2 linked regions of the Rhodospirillum rubrum ATCC 11170 genome follow. The protein of the gene in region 2 interacts with the protein of the main gene of each other region in a pairwise test. Links are inferred from orthologs where the notes say so. Each region holds a gene or a part of one and is shown on either strand. Other genes may lie near its edges.

What was found.
Region 1: the proteins of uvrB (region 2) and uvrA interact in binary tests that used the Escherichia coli proteins (3 or more experiments, as listed by UniProt). The link is inferred for Rhodospirillum rubrum ATCC 11170 from one-to-one orthologs.

The regions. Positions count from the first base shown.
Region 1 is NC_007643.1:2,039,328-2,054,811, forward strand. Bases 4,675-8,056 are described here. They hold uvrA (excinuclease ABC subunit UvrA), read left to right. Parts: upstream 4,675-5,003; coding sequence 5,004-7,856; downstream 7,857-8,056. Other genes in these bases: RRU_RS09105 (nickel transporter), read right to left, coding at 7,885-8,056. Outside these bases: RRU_RS09070 (branched-chain amino acid ABC transporter substrate-binding protein), read right to left, coding at 1-2; RRU_RS09075 (DUF6867 family protein), read right to left, coding at 326-667; RRU_RS09080 (ABC transporter ATP-binding protein), read right to left, coding at 667-1,377; RRU_RS09085 (ABC transporter ATP-binding protein), read right to left, coding at 1,382-2,326; high-affinity branched-chain amino acid ABC transporter permease LivM, read right to left, coding at 2,323-3,681; RRU_RS09095 (ABC transporter permease subunit), read right to left, coding at 3,681-4,595; more of RRU_RS09105, read right to left, coding at 8,057-8,874; RRU_RS09110 (DUF1007 family protein), read right to left, coding at 8,871-9,521; RRU_RS09115 (hypothetical protein), read left to right, coding at 9,747-10,181; RRU_RS09120 (DUF4170 domain-containing protein), read right to left, coding at 10,199-10,618; methylenetetrahydrofolate--tRNA-(uracil(54)-C(5))-methyltransferase (FADH(2)-oxidizing) TrmFO, read left to right, coding at 10,808-12,256; RRU_RS09130 (hypothetical protein), read right to left, coding at 12,585-12,803; RRU_RS09135 (phytoene/squalene synthase family protein), read right to left, coding at 13,014-13,862; RRU_RS09140 (superoxide dismutase), read left to right, coding at 14,043-14,642; RRU_RS09145 (GNAT family N-acetyltransferase), read left to right, coding at 14,793-15,377; RRU_RS09150 (Mth938-like domain-containing protein), read right to left, coding at 15,432-15,484. UniProt on the Escherichia coli protein: The UvrABC repair system catalyzes the recognition and processing of DNA lesions. UvrA is an ATPase and a DNA-binding protein. A damage recognition complex composed of 2 UvrA and 2 UvrB subunits scans DNA for abnormalities.
Region 2 is NC_007643.1:1,332,004-1,347,070, forward strand. What follows is about bases 2,683-5,647. They hold uvrB (excinuclease ABC subunit UvrB), read right to left. Parts: upstream 5,255-5,647; coding sequence 3,110-5,254; downstream 2,683-3,109. Other genes in these bases: RRU_RS05910 (anthranilate synthase component I family protein), read right to left, coding at 2,683-3,093; RRU_RS05920 (TrkH family potassium uptake protein), read left to right, coding at 5,519-5,647. In the rest of the region: RRU_RS05900 (P-II family nitrogen regulator), read right to left, coding at 19-357; RRU_RS05905 (aminotransferase class IV), read right to left, coding at 806-1,672; more of RRU_RS05910, read right to left, coding at 1,669-2,682; more of RRU_RS05920, read left to right, coding at 5,648-7,015; RRU_RS05925 (pyridoxal phosphate-dependent aminotransferase), read left to right, coding at 7,159-8,361; RRU_RS05930 (ABC transporter substrate-binding protein), read left to right, coding at 8,973-10,004; RRU_RS05935 (FecCD family ABC transporter permease), read left to right, coding at 10,001-11,029; RRU_RS05940 (ABC transporter ATP-binding protein), read left to right, coding at 11,026-11,826; RRU_RS05945 (pseudoazurin), read left to right, coding at 11,823-12,275; RRU_RS05950 (elongation factor G), read left to right, coding at 12,649-14,664; RRU_RS05955 (YggS family pyridoxal phosphate-dependent enzyme), read right to left, coding at 14,809-15,067. UniProt on the Escherichia coli protein: The UvrABC repair system catalyzes the recognition and processing of DNA lesions. A damage recognition complex composed of 2 UvrA and 2 UvrB subunits scans DNA for abnormalities.

The sequences.
Region 1 (15,484 bases), 710 kb from region 2 along the record:
ATTTGAACCACTCTCCCTTCTCAGAAGTGGACGCATCGAGATCTTGGGGAAAAGCGGACCCACCCGGCCCGATCCCCAATCCGGGTATCCTTGCGATACCCGTTATGCCCCGGATCCCCCCCGCGCCCCTTGAGGACGCGCGGGAAAGCAGATCCGGGAGTCACCCGCGGTAGGGCGCGCTTTCCCAGGGCGCCCTAAGGCCTGGGGCTCCCGAACGGGATCCCCGGTAGGAGAATTCGCCCCCTTCATCGCCCGCATTACGGGAACCCCGCGTCGCGAGAAAGGAAACGGGCGTCTTCGGGCCCGCAGAAGAACCGCTGTCAGCCTAGGCTTTGTCCCGCCAGCTCAACAAACCGGTCCGTTCATACAGCCAGGGGTACTGGCTGATCATCTTGCGGACCAGGGTCATGCGATAGGCCAGGAAGCTGATCGCAGTCAAAAGGGTCGTCCCAATAAGGAAACCCGTCAAGGAAAGAAGATGGCCGTCGAACAACGCGAAGACGAAAAAGCGGTTGGCCATGCTGAGCAGAATACCGTAGGGCAACAGATGCCAGGATGGCTTCCAGGTTCCGCCCAGGGCCTGTCCGGTCATATAGGCGATCCAGCCGACCATGATCAGCGTGAACAGCAAGAAGACCTGCAGCGAGGAGCCAAGCAGGGTTTCCATCAGTGGCCTCCTTCCAGATAGGCGGCGCGGATCTCGGGATTGGCCAGCAGTTCCGCCCCGCTGCCGCTCAACGCCACCTGACCGGTCAGCAGGACATAGGCGCGGTGGGCAAGCTTCAGCGCATGGAAGGCGTTCTGCTCGACCAGGAAAATGGTCATGCCCTCGCGCTCGTTGACCTCCTTGATCGCGGCGAAGATCTGGCGCACGACCAAAGGCGCCAGCCCCAGCGAGGGTTCGTCAAGCAACAGCAGGCGCGGCCGGCTCATCAGCGCCCGGCCGATGGCCAGCATCTGCTGCTCGCCGCCCGACAGCGTGCCGCCGCGCTGGTCGCGCCGTTCCTTGAGCCGGGGGAACAGGTCATAGACCTTGCGGATATCCTCGTCGAAATGCTTGGGGTCGGCGGTCAGGGCGCCCATCTGCAGGTTTTCGAAGACCGACATCCGCCCGAAGATCCGCCGCCCTTCCGGCGAATGGGCGATGCCCAAGCGCACGATCTGGTCGGTGGGCATCGCCGTGATGTCGCGGCCTTCGAAGATCACCCGGCCCTGGCGGGCGCGCGGATCGCCGCAGACGGTCATCAGCAAGGTGGTCTTACCCGCGCCGTTCGAGCCGATCAGGGTGACGATCTCGCCGCGATTGACGACGACATCGACGCCCTTCAGGGCTTCGATCTTGCCGTAATAGGTGTGTACGCCTTCGATGCTTAGAATCGGTTCAGCCATCGGTCCGGCTCCCCTTCCCCTTGTCCGGTCCCAGGATATGGCCCAGATCGGCCGCCACTTCGGGCGGCAGATCCTCGTCCTCCTCCTCGCCCAGATAGGCCTTGATCACCGCCGGATCCTCGCGCACCGACTTCGGATCGCCATCGGCGATCTTGCGGCCGTGGTCGAGCACGACGATGTGGTCGGAGATGCCCATGACCACGCTCATGTCGTGTTCGATCAGCAAAAGCCCGATGCCGTGTTCGTCGCGGATCGCCCGCAGAAGGTCGTTGAGATCAAGGGATTCACGGGGATTAAGGCCGGCGGCGGGTTCGTCAAGGCAGAGAACCACCGGTTCTGTGCACATCGCCCGGGCGATTTCCAGGCGGCGCTGGTCGCCATAGGGCAGGTTCTGGGCGTCCCAATCGGCCCGCGCCGTCAGCCCGACCCGATCAAGCCAATAGGCCGCCCGCTCGATGGCGATGCGCTCGGCCCGGCGATAGACCGGCAGATTGAGCAGCCCGGCCAGCGAGAACTTCGACGCCGACATCAGGGCGTTATGCTGGGCGACGATCAGGTTTTCCAGAACCGACATCTGGCCAAACAACCGGATATTCTGGAAGGTGCGCCCGACATGGGCCTGTTGGGCGACGCGGAAGCCCTCCATCCGTTCCAGATAGAACGTCCGCTGCTTTTGCGGATGATGCAGGGTCAGGCGGCCGACCGTCGGCTTGTAAAAACCGGTCAGGCAATTGAACACGGTGGTCTTGCCCGCGCCGTTCGGCCCGATGATCGAGGTGATTTCCCGGTTATGGGCGACGAAGGACAGATCGTCGATCGCCACCAGCCCGCCAAAGCGCATGGTCAGATGGTCGACTTCAAGCAGAACACTGCGATCGGTCGTCGCCGGCAGGGCGGTCGAGCCCTCGACCCCCGGAATCATGGTGGCGATGCTCATGCCTTGCCCCCCTGCTTGGCAAGCCTGTGCTTGATCTTCTCAAAGAGGATGGTCGGATCGCGGTACGACAGCAGGCCGCGCGGCCGCCAAACCATCACCGCGACCATCGCCGCGCCGAAGAAGAACATGCGGAACTGATCGAACTCGCGGAACACCTCGGGCAACACCACCAGGAAGAAGGCGGCGATGACCACGCCGATCTGGCTTCCCATGCCGCCGAGAACGACGATCGCCAGGATCACCGCGCTTTCCATGAAGGTGAAGCTTTCCGGGCTGATGAAGCCCTGGCGGGTAGCGAAGAACGATCCGGCGAAACCGCCGAACATGGCGCCGAGGGCGAAGGCCGACAGCTTGACGTTGGTCGGGTTGATGCCCAGCGAACGGCAGGCGATCTCGTCTTCGCGCAGGGCTTCCCAGGCCCGGCCGACCGGCAGCCGGCGGATGCGCCCGGTGAAGATGTTGGTCAGAACCGCCAGGGCCAGGATCAGATAGAACAGGAAGATCACCCGGTGGTCGGGCGAATAGGAGATGCCGAAGAACTGGTGGAAGGTCTCGCCGCCCTCGGGCGCGGTCCGGGCGAAATCCAGGCCGAAGAAGCTGGGACGCTCGATGCCGCTGATGCCGTCGGGACCGTTGGTCACCGCGTACCAATTCAGCAAGACGACGCGGATGATCTCGCCAAAGCCCAAGGTGACGATGGCCAGATAATCGCCGCGCAACCGCAAGACCGGGAAGCCGAGGACGACGCCGAAGAAGGCGGCGAAAACGCCGGCCAGCGGCAGGCAGACCCAGAACGACCAGCCGAAGGTCTGCGACAGCAGGGCGTAGGAATAGGCGCCGACCGCATAGAAGGCGACATAGCCGAGATCGAGAAGCCCGGCCAGACCGACAACGATATTCAGCCCCCAGCCCAGCATGATGTAGATCATCCAGGTGGTGGCGACATCGACATAATAGCGATTGCTAAACGGCGTGATCGGAAAAACGATGGCCAGAACCAGGGCGGCCAGACCGATGAAGGCCATGTTGCGGCGGAAGAAGCCGCCAACGGGCATGACCACGCTCTTGAGCAGGGCGTCGTGCAGGCGGTTGGACGGATTGTCGCGCCAGATGACCAGGGCGATGCGGCCGATAAACACCGTCAGCACCGACCAGCCCCAGGTCTCCCAGCGCTGCTCGATGAACAGCCCGGCGCCCGAGCTGGTGGCGTGAAGGGCGATGAAGGGCAGGAACAAGACCGCGGCCAGGGCGGCGGTGATCAGGGATTCCTTGATCAGCTTGGGAACGTTCACCCAGCCGATCTGCAACCCGCCGGCGCCAGCGCCGGCTTTGGCGTTGAGGGGAGCTTGCGCCATCACACCTTCTCCACTTCGGGTTTGCCAAGGAAGCCGGTGGGTTTGAAGATGAGCACCAGAACCAGAATGCCAAAGGTAGCCACATCTTTGTATTCAATGGTGAAATAGGCCGACCAGAAGGCCTCGATCAGGCCGATCAGCAAGCCGCCCAGCATGGCCCCGGGCAGCGATCCGATCCCCCCCAGCACCGCCGCGGTGAAGGCCTTCATGCCGGCCAGGAAGCCGATATAGAAGTCGATCACGCCGTAATAAAGCGTGGTGATCAAGCCGGCGACGGCGGCCAAAAGGGCGCCGATGACGAAGGTCAGCGAAATGGTGCGGTCGACGTTGACGCCGATCAGCGAGGCCATCTTGCGGTCCTGCTCGCAGGCTCTTTGCTGGCGGCCCATCGAGGTCTGGGTGATCACATAGGTGAAGCCCATCATCAGACCGATGGTCAAAATCCAGATGAAGATCTGCAAGTAGCTGATTTGAACGGCGAACCCGCCCTGATTGAACACCTCGAACCCGCCGCGGATCACCGGTTGGATCGGCTTGACGCGGGCGCCCTGGGTGATCTGGACATAATTCTGCAGGGCGATGGACATGCCGATCGCCGAAATCAGCGGCGCGAGGCGGAAGGATCCGCGCAAGGGCCGGTAGGCCAGGCGCTCCACCGTCCAGCCATAGGCGGCGGTGAAGACCATCGAGACCACGAGGATCAGCAGCAGGGCCAAGGGAACGCTGGCGAACTCCGGCCCCCCCAGCAACACAAAGCAGATCACCGTGAGGAAGGCACCGATCATGTAGATTTCGCCATGGGCGAAGTTGATCATGCCGATAATGCCGTACACCATTGTATAGCCAATGGCGATCAGGCCGTAGATCGCTCCGAGCGTAAGCCCGTTGATCAATTGCTGTAGAAAGTAAGCCACCCTACCCCCTTTTTTAGCGCCCCCCAAACTCCCTGGCGCTTTTTCATCGGTTTCGTGTGGGTTGATAGTTCCGGGACGGGCGCCTCTCTCAGGCGACTACGGCCAAGGTCGGCCGGTCCCGGTCCCGCACTGCTGATCATGCTTGTTACAATAGGTCCATCCCTTTGCGCAATTCTTAGAATTCCCGAAGTTTTGTTTGCAACCGGCGACCATAAAAAAGGCAATCCGCCTTCTTGATGGGCAGCCTATCGAGAAATGACCTATTACACATTTTAGGCGAAATTTCGTTTCGAATAATAGGGCGAAAATGGCGCAAAATTACAGGTGTTTGCGGGAGGTGCAAACCGCCTAGTCAGACGTTAAGTATCAGCCGATGGTTTATTCATTCCATATTCTTCGAAGGCAGCCATGAGCACCCAGGAAATCCGCGTGCGCGGTGCGCGCGAACACAACCTTCGCAATGTCGATGTGACCTTGCCCCGCGACAAACTGGTCGTGATCACCGGGCTGTCGGGTTCGGGGAAATCGAGTCTCGCTTTTGACACGATCTATGCCGAAGGCCAGCGGCGCTATGTGGAATCCCTGTCGGCCTATGCCCGCCAGTTCCTGGAGATGATGCAAAAGTCCGATGTGGATTCGATCGAGGGGCTGTCGCCAGCGATTTCCATCGAGCAGAAGACCACCTCGCGCAATCCGCGCTCGACCGTCGGCACCGTGACCGAGATCCACGACTACATGCGCCTGCTGTGGGCGCGCATCGGCGTTCCCCATTCCCCGGCCACCGGCCTGCCGATCGAAAGCCAGACGGTCAGCCAGATGGTCGATCGCACCCTGGCCCTGCCCGAAGGCACCCGGCTTTATCTGCTGGCCCCGGTGGCGCGCGGCCGCAAGGGCGAGTTCAAGAAGGAACTGGCCGAGCTGCAGAAAAAGGGCTTCAGCCGGGTCAAGGTCGATGGCACGATCTATGAGATCCCCGAGGTGCCCGCCCTCAACAAAAAGATCAAGCACGATATCGAGGTGGTGGTCGACCGTCTGGTGGTCCGCGCCGATATCGCCAGCCGGCTGGCCGATTCCTTTGAAACCGCCCTTGAGCTCTCCGATGGACTGGTCTTCGCCGAAGACGCGGTCTCGGGCGAGCGCCACACCTTTTCCGCCCGCTTCGCCTGCCCGGTCAGCGGCTTCACCATCGACGAGATCGAACCCCGGCTGTTCTCGTTCAACAATCCCTTCGGCGCCTGTCCGACCTGTGACGGCCTGGGGGTGACGCTGTATTTCGACCCCGAGCTGGTGGTGCCCGATCCCAGCCGCACCCTCAATCGCGGCGCCGTCGCCCCGTGGTCGGGACAAACCCCGCCCTCGCCCTATTACGCCCAGGCGCTGGCGAGCATCGCCGCCCATTTCGGCGCCGATATGGACACGCCGTGGAAGGATCTGCCCGAGGAGATGCGCCGGATCATCCTTGAAGGCTCGGGCAAGGAGATCATCCCGCTCAGCTTCGATGACGGCACGCGCAGCTATCGCACCCAGAAGCCCTTCGAAGGCGTCATCCCCAATATCGCCCGGCGCTGGCGCGAGACCGAAAGCAACTGGATCCGCGACGAATTATCGCGCTACCAGGGTTCGGCCCCCTGCCCGGCCTGCGGCGGCTATCGCCTGAAGCCCCAGGCCCTGGCGGTCAAGATCAACGGCCGCCATATCGGCGAGGCCTCCGAGGTTTCGATCGCCGAGGCCCGGGCCTGGTTCGCCGGGCTCGAGGCCAAACTCAGCCCCAAGCACCGCGAGATCGCCGACCGCATCTTGCGCGAGATCAACGAGCGCCTGGGCTTTCTCGGCAATGTCGGCCTTGATTATCTCAGCTTGTCGCGCAATTCGGGCACACTCTCGGGCGGCGAAAGCCAGCGCATCCGCTTGGCCAGCCAGATCGGTTCGGGGTTGACCGGGGTTCTTTATGTGCTCGACGAGCCGTCGATCGGCCTGCACCAGCGCGATAACGACCGCCTGCTGATCACGCTCAAGCGCCTGCGCGACATCGGCAATACGGTGATCGTCGTCGAGCACGACGAGGACGCCATTCGCAACGCCGATTATCTGGTCGACATGGGGCCCGGGGCGGGCGTCCACGGCGGCACCATCGTCGCCCAGGGCACGCCCGAACAGGTGATGGCCAATCCCGCCAGCCTGACCGGCCAGTATCTGACCGGCAAGCGCAGCGTGCCGGTGCCCACGGTTCGCCGCCAGGGCAATGGCAAAGTCCTGACCCTGCGCGGGGCGCGGGCCAATAATCTGCAAAACGTCGATGTGTCCATTCCGCTTGGCACCTTCACCTGCATCACCGGCGTCTCGGGCGGCGGCAAATCGACCCTGGTTTTGGAAACCCTTTACAAGGCGTTGGCCCGTCAGCTTCACGGGGCGCGCGATCTGCCCGGCGAGCATGACGCCATCGAAGGCGCCGAGCAGATCGACAAGATCGTCGATATCGACCAATCGCCGATCGGCCGCACGCCGCGCTCCAACCCCGCCACCTATACGGGCGCCTTCACCCCCATCCGCGACTGGTTCTCGGGCCTGCCCGAGGCCAAGGCCCGGGGCTATAAGCCCGGCCGCTTCTCGTTCAACGTCAAGGGCGGACGCTGCGAAGCCTGCCAGGGCGACGGGCTGATCAAGATCGAGATGCACTTCCTGCCCGATGTCTATGTCACCTGCGATGTCTGCAAGGGCAAGCGCTACAACCGCGAAACCCTGGATGTCACCTTCAAGGGCAAATCGATCGCCGATGTGTTGGATATGACGATCGAAGAGGCCGGTGACTTCTTCAAGGCGGTGCCGGCGGTGCGCGACAAGATGGAGATGCTCCAGCAGGTCGGGCTTGATTATATCCGCCTCGGCCAACAGGCGACGACCCTGTCGGGTGGCGAGGCCCAGCGCGTCAAGCTGGCCAAGGAACTGTCACGCCGGGCGACCGGGCGAACGCTTTATATCCTGGATGAGCCGACCACCGGCCTGCATTTCGAGGATGTGCGTAAGCTGATGGAGGTGCTGCAGGCCCTGGTCGATACGGGCAATACGGTGGTGGTGATCGAGCATAACCTGGAAGTGATCAAAACCGCCGACCATATCATCGACATGGGGCCAGAAGGCGGATCGGGCGGCGGCCGGGTGGTGGCCCAAGGCACTCCCGAGGAGGTCGCGGCCAATCCGGCCAGCCATACCGGCAGCTATCTCAAGCCCTATCTCTCGGCCCTCGCCCGGCGCAGCGCGTAAGGCGGCTTGCCGACGATGGGGCGGGCTTTCAGCCGAGCAGGGGGTGGACCGGGGCGAGCAGGCTGGCGCGCAACAGCAGGCCGGCCAGAACCACCAAGATCAGGCCGGCCAGGGTGCCGGCCAAGCCCCCCAGCAAGGCCGGTGACAGCGGCAGGCGGCGGGCCAGTCCGGCGATGGGCAGGCGCGAGGCCCGCGCCCCGACCGCCAGCAGGGCGACGGTCGCCGCCGTGCCCAGGGCCATGACATAGGCGGCGAGGATGCCCGCCGCCCATAGCCCCAGACCATTGGCCACCACCAGCACCAGGATCGCCCCGCTGCAGGGGCGAATGCCCACCGCCAGGGCGATCATCGCCGCCGACCGCCACTCGGTGGCCTTGGCGACCTGATCGGCGGTCGGACCATGGGCGTGACCGCAGTGGGCACAGGCCTCCTCGTCGCGCGCCTGTCCGGGGTGGGTGGGCCGATGGTCCCCGCCGGGGGAGGGTCGGCCCGCCCGGACGATCGCCAGCAGCCCCCGCCCGCCCAGATAAAGCCCAAGGCCGAGGATGGCGGCGTAGCTGGCCGGTTCCAACCAGCGCTCGGCGGTGCGATTGGCCCAATGGGCGCCGCCCCGCATCACCAGAAAGGCCCCATCGACCAGAACCACCGCCGTCGTCGCCTGGATCAGCGCGGCGGCGAGCGAGAGCAGGGCGGCCCGGCGAAATCCGGTCGCCGTGGTCGCCGCGTAAGCGCCGATCACCGCCTTGCCATGCCCCGGACCCAGGGCATGGAACACGCCATAGCCCAGGCTGGCGATCAGCAGGCCAACCCCCGCCGCTCCGCCCCCCTCGCCGGCCAGATCGCGCACCGCCTGCCCCAGTTCGCGGTGAAAGCCGGCCTGACGGCTGGTGATTGCCCGGGTCCAGTCGCTCAGCCAGTCGCCCGCGCCGGGCAGGCCGATCCCCCCAAGGACGATCACCCCCCCGCCGATGGCCACCACGGCGGCCCAGGCCAGGATCGGATGGTGGCGCCCGATCATTGGCAGACGACGCCGATGGTTTCGGCGAAGGGGGCGCCCAGGCCTTCCTGGCCCGGTTCGATGGTCTCGGCCAGGGCGACGGCGTCATCGATCATCGCCTCGCGCAGGCCCATCGGCGGGCGGATGTGCACGACGCAGGGCGGCAGGGCCGGGGTGATCTGGGCGGCGCCCGGTTTGTCCTCGAGCAAGATGGCGATGTAATAGCTTGGATCATAAACCCGAAGCGACAGGGTGGGGGCGACCGCCCGCAAGGAGGTTGGCGCCGCCAGGGCCAGGGTGAAGCGATAGATCAGGCGCCCCGCCTCCCACTTCGCCTCATGGGCGCGCACCTCGCCCCAGGTCTGGCGCTGGCCGCCGATTTTCAGTTCGGTGAAATAGTCCCAGTCGCGCAGATCAATCATTGCCTGGGCGATCATCGCCTCCAGCGCCGCCGGATCGGGGTGGCCGGCCTTGTCGCGCTTATAACCCTCGACGCTATAGGCGGAATAGATCTCGTCAAAGATCCAGGTGAGGGCGACGGTTTCCAGCCGTCCCTCGCCGTCGACCCCCAGGGCGACGCGGGCGTCGATCGACACATGGGGATGGGCGCGGGCCGGAAGCGTGCCACACAGGATCAAAAACAGAACAACGGATAGAAGACGAACCATCGCTATCTCCGGCGGCACACCAAGGATCGCAAAAAGCGCGACCGCTCTTCCCGACAAAAGGGAAGCCCGCGCCCTGTGGCCGAACTATGGCCTTATCATCCCCCGGGTCGGGCCCGCCCCGCAACCACGACCACCCGGCCGGCGTTTGATCGGCGCCCCCGGCGGTCGCCCGGGAGTGCCCGGGCCGGGAGCATCCGGCCCAAAGCCTTTGTGAAAGGGTAGCCCATGGTCCTCCCGCCCCGCTTCGCCGCCTCGCGCCCATGGCCGCCCTTATCGCGATGGGCCCTGGGGCTCGCCATCCTGGCCGTCGGCGTCCCCTTGTCCGCCGGCGCCCAATCCGGGCCGTTGCCTCCGGGATCGGTGGTCGCCGGCGGCTGGCTGGCCGAAGCCCAGGGCGTTGCCATGCGCTTGCATGCCGATGGCTCCTATGAGATCGAGGAACCGGGCCGCCCGCCGGCGGGCGGGCAATACGGCGTCGCTGGCGACACGGCGACTTTCAGCGCCGCCGCCGGCCTTTGCGCCGGCGACATCGGCCGCTATGGGGTGGTCCAGGAGGGCACGACCGATCTGCGCTTCGTGCTGATCGAAGACCCCTGCTTGCCCCGCCGCCTCGCCCTGGCCCAACCCTTCCACGCCATCGGCGAGACGACGCCGCCGTGACGGCGGCTCCGGCCGGGTCAGCCGGCCGCAAAGCGTCCTAAAAAGTCGTCGATCTCGCGATCGCTGACGATGTCATAGCGGTGCAGGGCGCTATCGACGGTTTGGCTGGTGATGCCGCGCCAGAAGATCATCGCCTCCTGCTTCTCGAAGGGGCCATAGCGTTCGACGGAATGGCCCTCGGCCATGGTCTTGAAATCGGTGCCGGCATATTCGCCGCCAACGACGAAAAACGCCTTGCCCTGGCGGTCATCCTCGTTGCGCACGAAATAGCGCACCATGGCGTTATCAACGGTTTTTCCCGTCAGCGCCCGCCAGCATTCATGGGCGCCGCTCTCGGTGAAGGGGCCGAAGCGTTCCTCGGGCGTTCCCTCGACCAGGGCGCTGAACGACGTATCGGCATATTCGCCGCCGACAACCCAATAGCTGCGTTTATCCATGATCGACATGTCCCCTGAACGGTTGGCGTCTATGGTTCGCGTCCTGCAGCCGGGCGGGATCGAGTATCCGATCGTTCCCGTCGGGGATGTTGTGTTGCCCAGGCGGGGCTTCCTGTCAAGGCCCGCCGCCAAGGGAACAGGCGCGGCTATTTCTAGACAGCCGGCTCGCGCCGCATTATGGGAGAAGCCATGACACAGCACCCTCCCCTCACCATCGTCGGCGGCGGTCTTGCCGGATGCGAAGCCGCTTGGCAGGCCGCCCGTGCCGGGCTGCGCGTGATCCTGATCGAGATGCGGCCGCTCCGCACTACCGAGGCCCATCTCGGCGACGGACTGGCCGAACTGGTCTGTTCGAATTCGCTGCGCTCGGATGATCCCCTTTATAACGCCGTCGGCCTCCTCCACGAGGAGATGCGCCGCGCCGGATCGTTGATCCTGGCGATGGCCGAGGCCCACCGGGTTCCCGCCGGCGGCGCCTTGGCTGTTGATCGCCAGGGCTTTTCCGACGCCATCACCCGCGCCCTGGCCGAGCATCCGCTGATCGAGATCCGCCGCGGCGAGGTCGACCGTCTGCCCGCAGTCGAGGACGGACCGGCGATCATCGCCAGCGGGCCGCTGACCTCGGCGGCTTTGGCCGCCGCCATCGCCGAGGCGACCGGCGAGACCAGTCTGGCCTTTTTCGACGCCATCGCCCCGATCGTCCATAAGGACAGCATCGATTTCGACCGCGCCTGGTTCCAGTCGCGCTACGACAAGGGCGACGGCCGCGACTACATCAATTGCCCGCTGACCCGCGACCAATACGACGCCTTCGTCGACGCCCTGCTGGCCGGCGAGAAAACCATGTTCAAGGAATGGGAAGGCACGCCCTATTTCGACGGCTGCCTGCCCATCGAGGTGATGGCCGAGCGCGGCCGCGAAACCCTGGCCTTCGGACCGATGAAGCCGGTGGGTCTGACCGACCCGCGCAATCCCGGTCTGCGCCCCCATGCGGTGGTGCAGCTGCGCCAGGATAACGCCCTGGGAACCCTCTACAACATGGTCGGCTTCCAAACCAAGCTGAAGCATGGCGAACAGGCGCGGATCTTCCGCATGATCCCCGGGCTGGAAAACGCCGAATTCGCCCGACTCGGCGGCATTCACCGCAATACCTTTCTCAACAGCCCGCGCCTTCTCGATCCGACGCTGCGCCTCAAGGCCCGCCCCCATCTGCGCTTCGCCGGCCAGATCACCGGCTGCGAGGGCTATGTGGAAAGCGCCGCCATCGGGCTGCTCGCCGGTCGTTTCGCCAGCGCCGAGATCCTCGACGCCGCCTCGTTTGCGCCGCCGCCGCCGACAACCGCCCTGGGCGGGCTGCTTGGCCATATCACCGGCGGCGCCAATGCCGAAACCTTCCAGCCGATGAATGTCAATTTCGGCCTGTTGCCGCCGCTTGAAGCCCGCCCCGTGCGCCCCGGCGCCAAGCCCCGGGTGCCCAAGGGCCGCGAGCGCAAGCTGGAATCCGCCCGCCGGGCTTTGGTCGATCTCGGCGATTGGCTGCGCCAGCCCTCGCCCTGGTCGGCCGAGGATTCCCCGCGCGCCGCCCTTCCCATCCCCGAGCCCACCCCGCTGGGCCCAGCGAGCGGCTCAAGCGAGTAAAGCAAAGTCCAACAAGGGGTTATGCGTCATTCCTCACAAAAAAACAGGCCCGGAAACGGGCCTGTTGAGAGGGATAGGGATGGGGAGGACGGACCAGCAAGGCGGACGATTGAGCGCGCGGCGCAAGGCGGAATCACCCCGCCTCAAGCTGGCGCGGCTTGGGGTCGCACGGCGCCGCCTCTCTTTGGCTGAACGGCATACGCCCCTTCCTTCCCCGATAGGCGAGCGCCTTCCGGGGGGAAATCGGGCGTCCACGACGGGGGCGCCCGAAAGCGGCAGTGGATAAGAACGCCCGCAGGCGACGGTGTATGATGACGCCCGCGGGCGGTCAGTGCATGCCCGACAGGGCAAGCACGGTGCGGCCCCATTCGGCGGAGGCCGGGGCACCGATGCCACCGACATCTTCGATCTGCGGGGATTGAACGCCGGCAAGCAGCCCAAGGGCGGTGGTGCCGACATCGATCGCGCCGGCAAAAACGATGCTGAGAGCGACGACACTAAAAGCGGCGGCCATATGCTGGCCGAGAGTGCAGCGAATGAAGGGCATCGCCTGCCTCCTTTTCCTCGACCCCCCGGACCCGGGGGAGGGGTGGATACCGAAGCATCCGAGGTTCTGTTCAACGTCAGGATCTTAGAATACGCTTTTTAAGAAAAAACTTCAAGTCTTTGAATCCCCAATCTTTTCCGGGTCTTGATAGAAAGTCGCCGCCCCCCTCCCCTTTTCGGTCGGAGCGGACCGGAGGCGGTTTCGCGGCCGTCAGATACGGCCCCTTATCCCGGTCCAGAACAGCGAGAACGGCCGGCGGACGATGGTCCACAGGCCGGGATCGGCCGGGTCGCCGCCGCTTTGGCGCAACAGGGCCAGATAGGGGCGGGCCAGCGGGGCGAGCAGAAACGGCGAGAGATGGCGGCGGTCGATGCGCCGGCGCAGGGCCCGGGCCTCGGCCAACAGGTCCTCGACCTCGCCCACCAGATCCAAGCATAGGGCCTTTGCCGCCTCCGTGACCGGTGGCGCCGATAAATCCTCGCGGGTGACGCCGCGCTCGTCGGCTAACTGCGATGGCAGGTAAAGGCGACCCTGGGCGGCCATCGGGCACAGCGTCCGCACCACGCCGAGCAGTCCCCAGGCCGTTCCCACATGGCCGGCGGCGGCGATCGTCGACGGATCGGCGCCCAGCAGGGCGGCGGCCATCCTCGACAGCCCGCCGGCGGTGTCCTCGGCATAGCCGCGAAGATCGGCCGGGGTGGCGAAGGGCTCGGCGGCGAGATCAAGCCGCCGCGCCGCGATGGCGGCGCTCAACGTCGGGCGGTCAAGCCGGCCGCCGGCGATCAACCGCTCCATCGCCTCGCCAACCGGATGGCCGCGGGCGATCACCGCGCCGCTGAAGGCCCCCTCGCACAGGTCATGCCACCATTGCAGACGCATCTCGCCGATCAAAGCCTCGCTGACCGTTTCGGCGATGCGGGCGATTTCGACGTTAAAGGCATAAAGCGCCATCAGATTTTCCCGTTGTTCAGCCGGAGCGAACAGCGCGGTCTGAAAGCGGTTGGGATCAAAGTCGCGCACCGCGCCGGCCAGCGGCGAGAGGTCTTCGGCTTGGGCCATCGGAACGTCCTTCTTCGTGGTCCGTTGGGCGTAAAGAGGGGGCGCCCCAGGTGATTTTGCCCGATACCCCTTCAAATTCGTCGGGAACCCCCATAAATGGCGTATATCGCCTGCGAACCCGCCATCGGTTTTCCCGACGATCGGGAGAGCGGCGACACAAACAATCTAGGAGAGATCGACATGGCTTTCGAACTGCCGCCCCTGCCCTTCGCCAAGGAGGCCCTGGAGCCGCATATTTCAGCCAAGACTTTCGAATTTCATCATGGCAAGCATCATAACGCCTATGTCACCACCCTCAATTCGTTGATCAAAGATACCCCCCTGGCCGATAAGTCGCTTGAGGATATCATTACCACCGTGGCCGGCGACGCCGCCAAGACCCCGGTCTTCAACAATGCCGCCCAGGTGTGGAACCACACGTTTTTCTGGAACAGCCTGTCGCCGACCGGCGGCGGCCAGCCGACCGGCGCGGCCAAAGAGGCGATCGACGGCGCCTTCGGCTCGCTCGACGCCTTCAAGGAGCAGTTCAAGCAGGCCGGCGTCACCCAATTCGGCAGTGGCTGGGCTTGGCTGGTGGTGGACGGCGGCAAGCTGTCGATCGCCAAGACGCCCAATGCCGAATTGCCCCTGACCAAGGGCCAGACCGCCGTTCTGACCTGCGATGTCTGGGAGCATGCCTATTATCTGGATTACCAGAATCGCCGCCCCGACTTCCTGCAGACCTTCCTGGATCACCTCGTGAACTGGGACTTCCTGGCGGCCAATCTGGCCAAGGCCTGATCGGCGCCGGGCGCGCGGCGGCGAAACGGCTGTTTGGCCCCCGCAAAGGGGCCGGCGCGTCGCCGTCGCCGCCCGCCACGGTTGCCCCGGCTGCCCGGTTATGGCACCGTCCCCCCCAGTCGACGAAACCGATGGGAGGTATGTCAGGGTATGAACGAAGTCATCACGGTCCGGGATGCGGCGGAAAGCGACGCCCCGTCCATCGCCCGGCTTTTCGTTCAGGCCGGGGAAGGCCTTTACGAATTTCTTCTTGGCGGCCTGATCCCCGACATGGAATCTTGGCAGATGGTCAGCCATCTGGTGGAGGCCGGCGACAGCCCGATCGGCTGGCCCGAATGCCGCGTCGCCGTGATGGAGGACACCGTTGTCGGCATGGTCAACGCCTTCCCGGTCGAGCGCCTCGATGAATTGTCCCTGGATCTGATCCCGGCCGACCGCACCAACCATTTGGCGCCTCTGTTCGCCCTGCGCGATGCCGGAAGCATGCTGATCAACGCCATGGCGGTCAGCCCGACCCAGCGCGGCGCCGGTATCGGCCGCAAGCTGGTCGGCGAGGCCCTGGGCATGGCCGGGGCCGAGGGCCGCAAGCGGGTCAGCCTGCAGGTCTGGTCGACCAACACCCGGGCGATCGCCCTTTACGAGGATTTCGGCTTCCAGGTGACCGGCGAGATCACCTTGCCCTTCACCCCCCGCCTGTCCGCCCGCCGCACGCTGTTGATGGCCCGCGAGATCTAACAAGGCCCCTCTTTCCGCCGCTCGCCGGATCGCTTCGGCGGGCGACGGTCGCTTTTATAGGGCGATCAGCGCCGCCGCCACCCGGCGATCCTCCTGGATCAGCACGT
Region 2 (15,067 bases):
CCGTCGGCATCGGTCGCCCTAGAGGGCTTCCTCGCCGCGCTCGCCGGTGCGGATCCTTACGGCTTCGCCCAGATCGAAGACGAAGATCTTGCCGTCGCCGATCTTGCCGGTTTGCGCCGTGGATTGGATGGTCTCGACCACCTGATCGAGAAGATTATCGGGAACGGCCAGTTCGATCTTCACCTTGGGCAGGAAATTCACCACGTATTCAGCTCCGCGGTAAACCTCGGTCTGGCCCTTCTGCCGGCCGAACCCCTTCACCTCGGTAACGGTCATCCCCTGGATCCCCAGGGCGCCGAGGGCTTCGCGGACCTCGTCGAGTTTGAAGGGCTTGGTTATCGCAATAACGAATTTCATGATCACTCCCCACTTTTCCTGATCAAGACCTGGGCCCGCCGGATGGGTATCGACCTTTGATCGGCCGCTTGTCCGAGGGGCGGGCGAACGCCCCTGAGAGGCGCTTATTGATCCAGCCTATTCAAGACGCGTGCCGCAACGCAAAAAAGCCCGATTTCCGGGAATTTTTCGGGACGGTGGCGGGAGAGAGGGAGCGGTTTTGCCTAAGCCTTGGGCATTCGCCCGTTTCCCAGCCCTTCCTCCGCCCTTTTGGCGGGGTATGGAAAGGCGGGGCACAAAAAAACGGCGACCGAACCCTTTTGAGGGAGTGGCCGCCGGGGCAAGTCATTGGCTGAAGACACCGGTAGGATGGAAGGCGGACCAGAAGGGCGGCCTTCGGCAATCGTCATCTTAACAGTAGCGGTCAAGCGCGACCTTGGCAAGATTAAAAACCTATTTGCACGGTTTGTTATTTCGGGAAGGGGCTTCCCCCATCAGAGGGCTCTTCCGGTGAGGTGCCATTTTCCCTTTGTCTTACATAGCCTTGAAGGTCATGAACAAGGGGTGTGCAATCGGGAACGGCCTGTCCGTCAATGGAAATGACCAAGCGGAACCCAAGGCTGTTGGCCAGAAAAACGCCGTCGGCGGTCAAAAGATCGGCGGGGGTCAGCGAGTGTTCGCGCGCTCCCCAGGCCAGCATCTCGGCGCGAAGAATGCCGGGCAGGGCGCCGTCGGTCTGCGGAGGGGTGAGAAGCCGCCCGCCCTGGACGATGAACAGCGTGGCGACGGTGGTTTCGGCGACCCGACCCCCGAGGTTGAGCAAGATCGCGTCATCGGCGCCGCGCTCGGCGGCCTCCTGGCGGGCGAGGATGGCGTCGCCATAGGCAAGATATTTGATCGTCGACAGCGGCGAGGCCTCGTTGCGCCTTGTCCGCGTCGCCACGATCAGCCGCGCCGGCCCCGTTGGCGGCGGAAAGGCCGTCGCCGTGATCATGATCGTGGGCTTTGGCGCGGGCGGCGGCAACAGGCCGCGCGGCCCGGGACCCCGGGTCAGGGTCAGGCGCAGCACCCCCTCGCTCAGGTCGTTGGCCGCCAGGGTGGCGGCCAAGGCGGCGGCGATATCCAGGGCGGGTAGGGGAATGCCTAAAATTCGGGCGCCGCGCCCCAGGCGGGCGAGGTGGGCGGCCAGACGCAGGGGGCGGCCGTCGCGCGCCGGGATGGTTTCGAATAGGCCATCGCCAAGCAGAAATCCGCGATCGGCGGGATCGATGCGGGCCTTTGCGGCGGGCACGAGCCGGTCGTTCAGCCAAATGACGGCCGGTCGCCGGGCGGTCATCGCTCGATCCCATCCAGGGCGCTGAGCAGGGGGGCCATTTTGATCAGGCTTTCCTCGTATTCCTCGGCCGGATCGGAGGGCGCGGTGATGGCGCCGCCGGCCTGGGCGATCAGGGTGGCACCGGCCCGGGTGAGGCTGCGGATGACGATGTTGGAATCCATCGCCCCATCGGCGCCGATCCAGGCCACCGATCCGCAATACCAGCCGCGCCGGGCCGGCTCCAGGGCGGTGATCAGGTCCATGGCGCGGATCTTCGGCGCCCCGGTGACCGAGCCGCCGGGAAAACAGGCGCGCAGCAGGTCGATCGCCCCCAGGCCGGGGCGCAGCCGCCCTTCGACCGCCGAGACCAGATGGTGGACGCTGGCGAAGCTTTCCAGGGCGATCAGCCGGGGCACACGGACGCTGCCGATGGCGCAGACCCGGCCCAGGTCGTTGCGCATCAGATCGACGATCATCAGGTTCTCGGCCCGGTCCTTTTCGCTGGCCACCAGAGCGGCGGCCTGGGCGGCGTCGCGCGCCGGATCGGCGTCGCGCCGGCGGGTGCCCTTGATCGGCCGCGTCTCGACCCGGCCCTCGGCGCCCAGGCGCAAGAAGCGTTCGGGCGAGGCGCCGATCAGGCGGTGGTCGGCGCCGCAGCCGACCAGGGCGGCGAAGGGGGCCGGGCTCAGCCGGCGCAGGCGGCGATACAAGGTGAGGTCGTCGAGGCCGGGCGGAAGGTCGGCCAGGAAGCGCTGGGTGATATTGGCCTGGAACAGCTCGCCGGCTTCGATGGCGTCGATGGTCTTGCCGATCGCCGCCAAGATCGCCGCGCGCGGTCGCTCGGCGCGCCAGGACCCGGTCTTTTCATAAGCGGCGGCGGTCTCGTCAGGGACAAGGGAAACCGCGGCCAAGCGCCGTTCCAGGGCTTCGGCGCGGGCCAGGGCGCGGGCGGCGCGGCGCCGCGGATCGCGTTCGGGCCGGCCGCTGGAAACGATCCAGGCCTTGCGCGCGCGCAGGTCGAAGGCGGCGACGCAGTCATAGACGCCCAGGGTCATCGCCGGCAGGGCCAGCCGATCGGCCGGGGCGGGGGCCAGCCGTTCCAGCCAAGCACCCAGGCCGTAACCAAGGACACCGCATAGGCCGGTGGCGAAGGGCACCGGGCAAGCGACGGGCTCGTCCTCGGCGATTTCGGCCAGGGTGGCGGCGAGAACGGCGAAGGGATCGCCGGCGACCGGCCGGCTATCGACCCGGACCGTGGTGTCATCGGCGGTGATCACCCGCCAGGGATCGGCGCAGAGATAGCTGTAACGGCCGCGATCCTCGTCGCCCGCGCCGGGATCGGCGGCGGCGCTGTCGAGAAAGGCGAAGACCGGATCCTTGGCCAAGGCCGGGACCAGGGTCAGCGGGTCGGCAAAGGCGATGGGGCGGATATGAAGGGACAAGGGCTGCGGCTTCTTTTCACCTTTTGCCCTTGCGACCACGGCCCTTGGCCGCTGCCCCCCGGCCTTTGGCGACGGCGGCGCGCAAGGGGATGGCGGCTTCGGCAAGGCCGGTCGCCCCGGCGTCTCCGGGCAGGCCAAGGTCCAGCGCCTCCAGGCGGCGGATCTCGTCGCGCAGGCGGCCGGCCTCCTCGAATTCCAGATCGGCGGCGGCGGCGCGCATGCGTTTGTCGAGATCGGCGAGATGCTCGCGCAGGGATTTGCCGACCAGTTGGTTGTCGCCCGATACCCCGGTGGTCACGGTGACGTAGTCTTTTTCGTAAACGCTGCTGAGAACATCGGAAATGCGCGAGCGCACGGTTTCCGGGGTGATGCCATGGGCGGCGTTGTAGTCTTGCTGACGCTGGCGGCGGCGGCTGGTTTCCTCGATGGCGAAGGTCAGGGAATCGGTCATCTTGTCGGCATAAAGGATCACCCGGCCGCCAACGTTACGGGCGGCGCGGCCGATGGTCTGGATCAGCGAGGTGCGCGAGCGCAGGAAGCCTTCCTTATCGGCGTCCAAGATCGCCACCAGGGCGCATTCGGGGATATCAAGGCCCTCGCGCAGCAGGTTGATGCCGACCAGCACATCGAAGGCGCCCAGCCGCAGGTCGCGGATGATCTCGATCCGCTCCAGGGTTTCGATGTCGGAGTGCATGTAGCGCACCCTTACCCCCTGTTCGGTCAGATATTCGGTCAGATCCTCGGACATGCGCTTGGTCAAGGTGGTGACCAGCACCCGTTCGCCGCGCGCCGCGCAGGCCTTGACCTCGCCCAGCAGATCGTCGACCTGGGCCTCGACCGGGCGGATGATGCAGACCGGATCGACCAGACCGGTGGGGCGGATCACCTGTTCGGCGACGACGCCGCCGGTGCGTTCAAGTTCCCAGCGCCCCGGGGTGGCCGAAACGAAGATCGACGGCGGGCGCATGACGTCCCATTCCTCGAACTTCAGCGGCCGGTTATCAACGCAGGACGGCAGGCGGAAGCCGAATTCCGCCAGCACGCTTTTGCGATTGAAGTCGCCGCGGAACATGCCGCCGATCTGCGGCACGGCGACGTGGCTTTCATCGACGAACAGCAAGGCGTCCTCGGGCAGGTATTCGAACAGGGTCGGCGGCGGATCGCCGGGGCGGCGTCCGGTCAGATGGCGTGAGTAGTTCTCGATGGACTTGCAGTGGCCGGTCGCCTCGATCATCTCCAGATCGAAGGTGGTGCGCTGCTCCAGGCGCTGGGCCTCAAGCACCTTGCCCTGGTCGTAAAAGCGGGCGAGCGTTTCCTTGAGCTCGGCCTTGATCGTGCGCACCGCCTGGGACAGCGCCGGGCGGGGGGTGACATGGTGGCTGGCCGGATAGACGGTGACTTCGTCGAGGCTGGCGGTGATCTCGCCGGTCAAGGGATCGAATTCGCGCACGGATTCGATCTCGTCCCCCCACAGGCTGACCCGCCAGGCGCGGTCCTCATAGTGGGCGGGGAAGATCTCCACCGAATCCCCGCGCACCCGGAACATACCCCGGGTGAAGGCGATGTCATTGCGGGTGAACTGCAGCTCGACCAGCGCCTTGAGCAGATCGGCGCGCGGCAGCGTCGTTCCCACCTTGATGGGGATGATCATCCGGGAATAGGACTCGACCGAGCCGATACCATAGATGCACGAGACCGAGGCGACGATGATGACATCGCGGCGTTCAAGCAGGGCGCGGGTGGCGGCGTGGCGCATCCGGTCAATCTGCTCGTTGATGCTGGAGTCTTTTTCGATATAGGTATCGGTGCGCGGAACATAGGCTTCGGGCTGGTAATAGTCGTAATAGCTGACGAAATACTCGACGGCGTTGTCGGGAAAGAAATTCTTGAACTCGCCGTAAAGCTGGGCGGCCAGGGTTTTGTTGGGGGCGAGGATCAGGGTCGGCCGGCCCATCTCGGCGATGACCTGGGCCATGGTGAAGGTCTTGCCCGAGCCGGTGACGCCCAGCAGCACCTGATCGCGGTCTTGGGCGGCCAGACCCCGCAACAGCTCGGCGATGGCCTGGGGCTGATCGCCGGCGGGCTGATAGTCGCTGGCCAGACGAAACTCGGCGCGGGGGCCAGCGGGCGGGCGCTCGAACAGGGGGAGAAGCATGGTCATGGCCCTTAAGATAAGCCGCCCGCCCGGGCTTGACCAGGGGGGCGCGCCGTCCGTCATCGCTCCCTTTTTCGACCCATTTCAAAAGGACCGCCACAGCGCCCGGCTTGCCAAATCGTCCCGGGCCTGCCTTATGATCGCCACGCTGAAGGGGGCGGGCGGCGTCGATCGAGGTGATCGACGGGGGTTCGCCCCCTACGACCTCCGGCGCCGCGCGGCGCGGGGGGCGGTTTTTTCGCGCGGTCGCAAGCCTGGGAAGGAAACGGAATGAGCCTGAGGGGAAGCCAACTCGGCACCAGCCGGGGCCTGATGCTGGGGGGGATCGATCTCGCCCCGGTGCTGATGGTCCTTGGGCTGCTGCTGTCGGGCCTCGGGCTCTCGATGCTGGCGCCGGCCTTGGTCGATCTGGTGGTTGAAAACCGCGACTGGCGGGCGTTCCTCGGCTCTTCGGTGATCACGCTGTTTTGCGGGATGATGCTGACCCTGGCCAATTGGCGGATGCCGCTGCGCTTCAATATCCGCCAGGGCTTCCTGATGACCGCCCTGGCTTGGCTGACCATGTCGCTGTTTGGCTCCATGCCGTTCATGCTGGCGACCACCGGGCTTGATTTCGCCGGGGCGTTTTTTGAGAGCGTTTCGGGATTGACCACCACCGGGGCGACGGTGATCAGCGGCCTGGAGCATCAGCCGCCGGGGATCTTGTTCTGGCGCTGCCTGCTGCATTGGATCGGCGGCATCGGCATCATCGGCATGGCCATCGCCCTGCTGCCGGCGCTGCGCGTCGGCGGCATGCAGCTGTTCCGCACCGAAAGCTCCGATACCAGCGAAAAGGGCATGAACCGCATCGGCGAATTGGGGCTGGCGATCACCGCCGTCTATCTGACGCTGACCGTGGTCATCGCCTTGGGCTATATCGCCGTCGGCATGTCGGTTTTCGACGCCATCTGCCACGCCTTCGGCACGGTGTCGACCGGCGGCTTTTCGAATTGGGACACCTCGCTTGGCCATCTCGACGCCGCCGGGCTGTGGATGTCGACGGTGGGCATGATGTTGGGCGCCATGCCCTTCGTGCTCTATGTGCAGGTGGCGCGCGGCCGGCCGATGGATGTGGTGCGCGATCCCCAGGTCCAGGCTTTGACCGGCTTTCTGGTCGCCTGCTGGTTGGTCATGGCCCTGTGGCAGAGCCTGGAGAACGGCCGGCCCTTCCTTGATGCCCTGACCGCCTCGGCCTTCAACATCACCTCGGTGGTGACGACGACGGGCTACGCCTCGGAGGATTACACCCTGTGGGGCGGCTTCCCGCAGTTGTTCTTTTTCATGATCACCTTCGCCGGCGGCTGCACCGGATCGACCTCGGGCGGCATCAAGATGTTCCGCTATCAGGTGGCCTATAAGGTTCTCAGCGCCAATATCCGCCGGCGCTATATGCCCAATGCGGTCATCGTCTCGACCTATGGCGGGCGGGCGATCGACGAGGACGTGGCGGTGTCGGTGGTGCTGTTCTTCTTCGCCACCGGGGCGACGACGGCGATCATCGCCCTGGCGCTGACCATGGTCGGCCTGGATTGGGTGACGGCCCTGACCGGGACGGCGGCGGCGATCGCCAATGTCGGTCCGGGACTCGGTACCATCGTCGGCCCGGCGGGCAATTACGCCACCTTGCCCGATAGCGCGAAATGGCTGCTGTCGCTGGCCATGCTGATGGGGCGGCTGGAATTCTTCACCCTTCTTGTGCTTTTCAGCCGCGACTTCTGGAAATCCTGAGGAAAGCGCTTTCCCGGCGCTTGCGTGCCGCCGGGAAGGGGGATAGCTTTTTCCCCCGGTCCCGCCAAGAGAGCCCCCGTCGTCAGGGGCGGCGCGGCCACTCGCCCCCTCCCAACCGACACAACCAATCCTCGAGGATTTCCATGTCGATCGTCGCCGAGCGTCTGTCCGCCATCAAACCGTCGCCGACCCTGGCGGTTACCACCAAGGCCGCCGAACTCAAGGCCGCCGGCCGTGACATTATCGGTCTGGGCGCGGGCGAACCCGACTTCGATACCCCCGATCACATCAAACAGGCGGCGATCGCCGCCATCGAGCGCGGCGAGACCAAATACACCGCCGTTCCCGGCACCGCCGCCCTGCGCAAGGCGATCTGCGCCAAGCTCAAGCGCGAGAACGATCTTGAGTACACGATCGAAGAGATCAGCGTCGGCTGCGGTGGCAAGCAGACCATCTACAACGCCCTGATGGCGACGCTGAACCCGGGCGAGGAGGTGATCATCCCCGCGCCTTATTGGGTCAGCTATCCCGATATCGCCCTGTTGGCCGGCGGCGTGCCGGTGTTCGTTCCCAGCGGCCCCGAGGTCGGCTTCAAGCTGCAGCCCGCCGATCTGGAGCGCGCCATCACGCCCAAGACCAAATGGCTGATCCTCAACAGCCCGTCCAATCCGACGGGCGTGGCCTATTCGGCCGCCGATCTCAAGGCCCTGGCCGAGGTTCTGCTCAAGCATCCCCATGTCTGGGTGATGACCGACGATATGTACGAGCACCTCGTCTATGACGGCTTCAAGTTCGCCACCATCGCCCAGGTCGAGCCCAAGCTGAAGGACCGCACCCTGACGCTGAACGGCGTTTCCAAGTCGTTCGCCATGACCGGCTGGCGCGTCGGCTATGCCGCCGGCCCGGTGGCGGTGATCAAGGCGATCAACAAGATCCAAAGCCAGTCGACCACCCACACCAGCTCGATCAGTCAGGCCGCCGCCCTTGCCGCCCTTGAAGGGCCGATGGACTTCCTGATCGAACGCAACGCCATCTTCAAGGAACGCCGCGATCTGGTCGTGCGCATGATCAATGATTGCCCGGGCCTGTCGGTCGGCACGCCGGAAGGCGCCTTCTATGTCTATCCGTCCTGCGCCGGGGTGATCGGCAAGACGACGCCCGAGGGCAAGCTGCTGGAAACCGACAGCGATTTCGTCGCCGCCCTGCTCGAAAGCGAAGGGGTCGCCGCCGTTCAGGGCGTGGCCTTCGGCCTGTCGCCCTATTTCCGCATCAGCTACGCCACGGCGACCGCCACCCTGGAGGACGCCTGCCAGCGCATCCGCCGCTTCTGCGAAAGCCTGCGTTGACTTCTCTCCACCGCGCAAGCCGGATCTGATGGAAAGGGCGCCCTTCGCGGGGCGCCCTTTTTTTCGTCTGGGGGCTTGGCGCGGTCATATAGGAACCTTGGGAACCCCTATGGTGTCGGGGGGGCGCGGTGCCGGGGTGTCGCGGCGTTGACGGCCCAAGGTTGCATCGGCTAGCCTGCGGCTGACGGTTCCCCCCAAGCGCAAGCCGAAGGGATTAAAAGGGAACACGGTGCAGGCGAAGGATTTGTCCGAAACCGTGGCTGCCCCCGCAACTGTGAGCGGCGAGCCTTCCTCCGATGAAAACCACTGGGGCGCGTGCCTTGGGAAGGGGGATGAAGGCGATGACCCGTGAGCCAGGAGACCTGCCGTCCGACCCTAATCCATGATCACGAGCGGGGAGGCTCGGAAAGGATGGCAATGACGACGCATCACGTCTGATCACCCCCAAGGTCCCGTCAGAGTCCGTCGATAGCTCGACGAGACCCTCGCCTGCGCCCATCGATTCTGGGCGAGGTCGACGTTTTCAAGCCCTTTCAGCCACTGCTGAACCGTGACCCTTGCGGGTCGCCGAACTTTTCCCTGTCACGATTGACGGAAGAGGAGACTCCCCCTTGTCTTCACCCATGCGCTTGTCTTTTCTCGCCGCGGCTTTCGCCGCCCCCCTCGTCGTCTCGGCCTCCGGCGCCGGCGCCGCCGAGCCTACCCGCTATCCCCTGACGCTCCAGACCTGCGGCCAGACCATCACCTTTGATCGGGCGCCCAGCCGCGTCGTTTCGATCGGCCAGAGTTCCACCGAGATCCTCTATCTTCTGGGCTTGGCCGATAAGGTCGTTGGCACGGCGTTGTGGGTCGGTCCCGTGATCGCCGGCTATGAGGCGGTCGACGCCAAGGTCCCGCGCCTGGCCGACAACGACCCGAGCTTTGAAAGCGTCGTCGGCAAGAAACCCGATCTCGTCACCAATCAATACCAATGGCAGGTCGGCCCCAAAGGGGTGGTGGCGACAAACGCCCAGTTCGCCGAACTGAAGATCCCCGTCTACACCTCTCCGGCCGATTGCGTCGGCAAGGATAATTCCGAAGGGGGCGACGGTCTGCGCACGAGCCGTTTCACCACGGATCTGATCTATCAGGAGATCGAGGACCTAGCCCGCATCTTCGATGTCAGCGAGCGCGGTGAAGTTTTGATCAACGATTTGAAGGCCCGCGAGGCGGCGGCGAAGAAAAAAATCGCTTCTCTCCGCAGCCCGGTTTCCGCCGTCTTCTGGTTTTCAAGCGCCGATCTCGACATCGATCCCTATGTCGCCGGTAGCGACGGTGCCCCCGGATACATCCTGTCCGTTCTGGGCATCACCAATGTGATCAAAAGCGAGGAGGAATGGCCGACGGTTGGTTGGGAGACCATCGCCAAGGCCAATCCGACGATCATCGTCGCCGGTGAAATGACCCGGCGGCGCTTTCCGGTCGATGATATCGCCGTGAAGAAGACCTTCCTGGCCAATGATCCGGTCACCCGCCTGATGCCCGCCGTCCAGGAGGGCCGTATCGTGCCCCTTGACGCCCAGGCGATGAACCCGACCATCCGCACCATCGAGGGCATCGAGGTCGTGGCCGATGCGGTCATCAAGGCCGGCCTCGCCCAATGAAGGTCGGCCCCGCGGCTTTGCGGATCACCGCGATCTGTCTGCTTGCCGTCGTTGTCCTGGGGGTGGCGCTCGCCGCGGGCGCCGCCCTTGGCGAAGCGCCGATCCCCCTCGTCACCGTGATCGAAGTGGTGGCCAACAAGGTTCTGGGCGCCGGCTATGCGCTCGACCCTATCGATGAGGGGATCATCTGGAACTACCGGGTCGCCCGCGCCCTCGTCGCCGCGTCTTGCGGGGCCTCGCTGGCGGTCAGCGGCGTCGTCCTCCAATCCCTGCTGCTCAACGCCCTGGCCGATCCCTATATCCTCGGCATCTCGGCCGGCGCGTCGAGCGGGGCGGTGGCGGTGGCGGTTCTCGGCCTGGGCGGCGGCCTCGTTTCGCTATCGGTCGGGGCCTTCCTGGGCGCCGTCCTCGCTTTCGCGCTGGTGTCCTTCATCGCGCTGAAGGCCGGGCGCGGGCCGGCGGCGATCATCCTGGCCGGCATCGCCGGATCGCAGTTGTTCAATGCGCTCACCTCGTTCGTCGTGACCAAGGTGGCGACCGCCGATCAGGCGCGCGGCATCATGTTCTGGCTTCTGGGCAATCTTTCGGGCGTGCGCTGGCCCGACGTGTCGCTTGCCGTTCCGGTGGCGCTGGGCGGGCTGGTCATTTGCCTGTTTTACGCCCGCGCCCTCGACGCCTTCGCCTTCGGCGCCGATTCCGCCGCCTCGCTCGGCATCCCGGTGCGCCGGGTTTATATCATGATGATCGCCATCGCCGCCGGCACGACGGCGACGATGGTCAGCATCGTCGGATCGATCGGCTTCGTCGGCCTTGTCATCCCCCATGTGGCGCGCTTGACCGTCGGCGTTCGCCACAACAAGGTGCTGCCGGCGGCGGCCCTGATCGGCGCGATCTTCATGATCGCCGCCGATATCCTGTCGCGAAAGATCATCCCCGGACAGGTCCTGCCGATCGGCGTCATGACCGCCCTGGTCGGCGCCCCGGCCTTCGCCCTGATCCTCATGCGCAGGCCGGCGCACCGATGATGCTGTGCGCGCGCGATGTCAGCTTCACGATCGATCGGCGAACCATTGTCGACCGGGTTCATCTCGAGGTCGCGGCCGGCGAGTTCTTCGGCATCGTCGGGCCCAATGGTTCGGGCAAGACCACCCTTTTGCGCATGCTCGCCGGACTGCGGCCGCCGTCCTCGGGGGTCGTGCTGCTTGGCGGGGTGCCGATGACCGCCCTCGGCCGGCGCGATCTGGCGCAACGCGTCGCCCTGGTCGAACAACAGGCCGAGACCAGCGAGCGCCTCAGCGCCCGTCAGGCGGTGGAGCTTGGCCGCACCCCCCATCTGAGCGCGCTTACGCCCTGGTCGCGGCGCGACGAGGCGGTCGTCACGGCGATGATCGACCTTGTCGGAATGGCCGGCTTCGCCGCGCGCCCCTGGCACAAGCTGTCGGGCGGCGAGCGCCAGCGCCTTCACATCGCCCGGGCGCTGGCCCAGGAACCGCGCCTGCTGCTGCTCGACGAGCCGACCAATCATCTTGATATCGAGCATCAGATCGGCCTGCTCGCCCTGGTCCGCGCCCTTGGCATCACCGTCGTCGCCGTTCTTCACGATCTCAACCACGCCGCCATGTTCTGCGACCGCATCGCGGTGATGCAAGACGGCTTGGTCTGCGCCGTCGGCCCGCCGCCCGAGATCCTGACCCGTGACCGGCTGGCCGGTGTTTTCAACGTTGACGCCCGCGTCGAGAACGATGGCGAGGGCGGCTGTTTCATTCGTTACACGCGACCTTGCCCGGTCCATCCGCGGGTCGCCTTTGGAGACTTCCCATGATGCTTCGCCGATCCGCCCTTATCGCCTGCTTGTGCCTGCTCGGCGTGGTGCCGGCCCAGGCCGAAACCTTCGACGTGAAGATGCTTACGCGCGGCGTCCACGGCAGCATGGTGTTCGAGCCCGAGGATATCACGCTCGCGCCCGGTGACACCTTGCGCTTCCTGCCGAGCGATCGCAGCCACAACGCGGCGTCGATCCCTTCGATGCTGCCGGCCGGGGCGGTGGCCTTCAAGGGCAAGATCGACCAGGAAACGAGCGTGACCTTCGACGTTCCCGGGGTCTATGGCATAAAATGCTCGCCGCATTTCGCCATGGGCATGGTCATGCTGGTCCGCGTCGGCGCGGGGTCGCCCGCGGAGATCACCCTGCCGGCGGACCTGCCCGAACGGGCGCGGACGCGCTTCGAGGAGATCATCGAGCGGAGCGGGGCGGCCGGTTCCAAGGGCTGATCGGAGCGGGGAGGGGGGCGTTTCCCCCCCTTATTCCTTTGGCTTCTTCTAAAACCGACCATTTTAAGCATGAGACCCGCGCGCCGCGCATGGCTGCGCCTTTTCCCTTGCCAGGACCGTCGCGGCCTGGGACGATAACGCCCTTCGGTTCCCGTTCGGGAGCCATCTTTTGGCGCCCCGGGGCCGGTGAAGCGGTCGCGCTTCCCCGGAGCCGAAATCCTTATCAAAGGGGATTTCGCTCCGGTCCCCAGGTCTGACTCTCCTTTCGGCGGGGCGTCGCGACCCGGCTCTGGGGTATCGGGGGGCGTTGCCGCAGGTCGCCGGGTTCGGTCCGCGCCCCCATCAATGAAGAATGATCAGGGGAGTGAAGCCCATGCCCGACAGAGCGTCCGCGCCGCGTGTGGCGGCGATCGTTGGGCCTTACGCCAGTGGCAAGACCAGTCTTTTGGAAAGCCTGCTGCTGGCGACCGAGGCCATCCACCGCAAGGGAACGATCCAAGACCACAATACCGTCGGCGATTCCTCTCCCGAAGCCCGCGACCGAGAAATGGGCGTCGAGGTCAATCTGGCCGAAACCACCTATCTTGGCGGACAATGGACCTTTCTCGACTGTCCGGGATCGGTCGAGTTCATGCAAGACACCTATAACGCGCTGACCGTCTGCGATGTCGCCGTCGTCGTCTGCGAACCCGATCCCGCCCGCGCCGTGATGCTGACGCCGCTGTTGAAATTCCTCGATAGCCGCGCCATCCCCCATATGATCTTCATCAACAAGATCGAAACCACCGAAACCCACCTGCGCGACATGATCGAGGCCCTGCAGATGGTCTCGACCAAGCCGCTGGTCGCCCGCGAGATTCCCATCCGCGAAGACGGCAAGGTGGTTGGCTATCTCGATCTGGTCAGCGAGCGCGCCTATCGCTACAAGCCGGGCGAGGCCAGCGATCTGATCTCGATCCCCGAGGATCTGAAAGACCGCCACGTCAACGAACGCCAGGAGCTTTTGGAAAATCTGGCCGATTACGACGACGCCCTGCTCGAGGGGCTGTTGTCGGACGTGGTGCCGCCCAAGGGCGCGGTCTATGACTCCCTGGCCCGCGATCTGGCCGAGGATCTGGTGGTGCCGGTGTTCTTTGGCGGCGCCCTGGCCGATAACGGCATCCGCCGCCTGCTCAAGGCGCTCCGCCACGAAAGCCCGACGCTGGAGGAGACCCGCGCCCGCCTGGGCATCGAAGGCAAGGGGCCGGTCATCCAGGTCTTCAAGACCCAGCACGCCGAGCATATGGGCAAGCTGTCGTTGGCCCGGCTATGGAACGGCACCTTGAAGGATGGTCAGGCGCTGAACGGCGATCGCGCCACCGGGCTTTTCAGCTTCCCGGCCGGCCAGCAAGCCAAGGTCGATAGTGTCGGCGCCGGGGCGGTCGTGGGCATCGGCAAGCTGGAAAAGCTGTCGACCGGCGCCCTGGTTGGCGGCGACAGCGCCGCCGACGACCCGCCGGTCCTGGGACCGCTGTTCGCCCTTGCCCTGCATGCCCGCAAACAGGGCGACGATGTCAAGCTGACCGGCGCCCTGGCCAAGCTGTGCGAGGAGGATCCCTCGCTGCGCGTCGAAAACAATCCCGACACCGCCGAGCTGCTGCTGTGGGGGCAGGGCGATATCCATCTGCAGATCGCCGTGCGCCGGCTGGCCCGCCAGTTCCACGTCGAGGTCGAGGCCCATCGTCCGCAGGTGCCCTATAAGGAGACCATCCGCAAGGCGACCAGCCGCCAGGGCCGCTTCAAGCGCCAGACCGGCGGCCACGGCCAATTCGGCGATGTGCATCTCGATATCAAGCCGCTGTCGCGCGGCGAAGGCTTCGTCTTCACCGACAGCATCACCGGCGGCGTGGTCCCCCGGCAGTATATTCCGGCGGTCGAACAGGGGATCCGCGAGTTCCTGCCGCGCGGCCCCTTGGGCTTCCCGGTGGTCGATGTCGGCGTCACCTTGACCGATGGCAGCTATCACGTGGTCGACAGCTCGGAACAGGCCTTCAAATCGGCCGCCCAGCTGGCGATGCGCGAGGGCATGCCGGCCTGCGAGCCGGTGCTGCTTGAACCGATCCTGCGCGTCGAGATCAGCGTGCCGACCGACGCCACCAGCCGGGCCCAGCGCGCCCTGACCACACGGCGCGGCCAGATCCTCGGCTATACGCCCAAAGAGGGGTGGAGCGGCTGGGACGTGGTCGAGGGCTATCTGCCCCAATCCGAAATGCACGATCTGATCACCGATCTGCGCTCGGCGACCATGGGCGTGGGCACCTTCGCCTGGAGCTTCGACCACCTGCAAGAGGTCATCGGCAAACAGGCCGACGAGGTGGTCACCGCCCGCAAACTGGTTTTGGCCGGCTAACGGCGCGCGCCCTCATCCAAAGCGGGAGGCCCCCAAAGCGGGCCTCCCAGTCCGTGATCGGAAGATCGCATGGAGCGATCGGACGATTAGACTTTATGTTCGCGGTCTAACTCTGGTTCCCATCGCCTGGGATTTGGCGGTCCTTCATGGGGCGTTTCCAGATTTCTGCTGATCGGGCGGTGGAATGAGGCCGGGCCAGTAAAAGGCGTCGGCGGTCGGACGGGGGCCGAAGATGGCTTGGCCGACGCGAACGACATCGGCGCCTTCCTCGATGGCCGCCTCGTAGTCCCCCGACATGCCCATCGACAGTTGCGTCATGCCGGGATGGAGGGTGGCGGTCTGGTCGCGCAGAGCGCGCAGCAAGCGGAAGCACGTCCGCACACGGTCGGTATCGGCGCTGAAG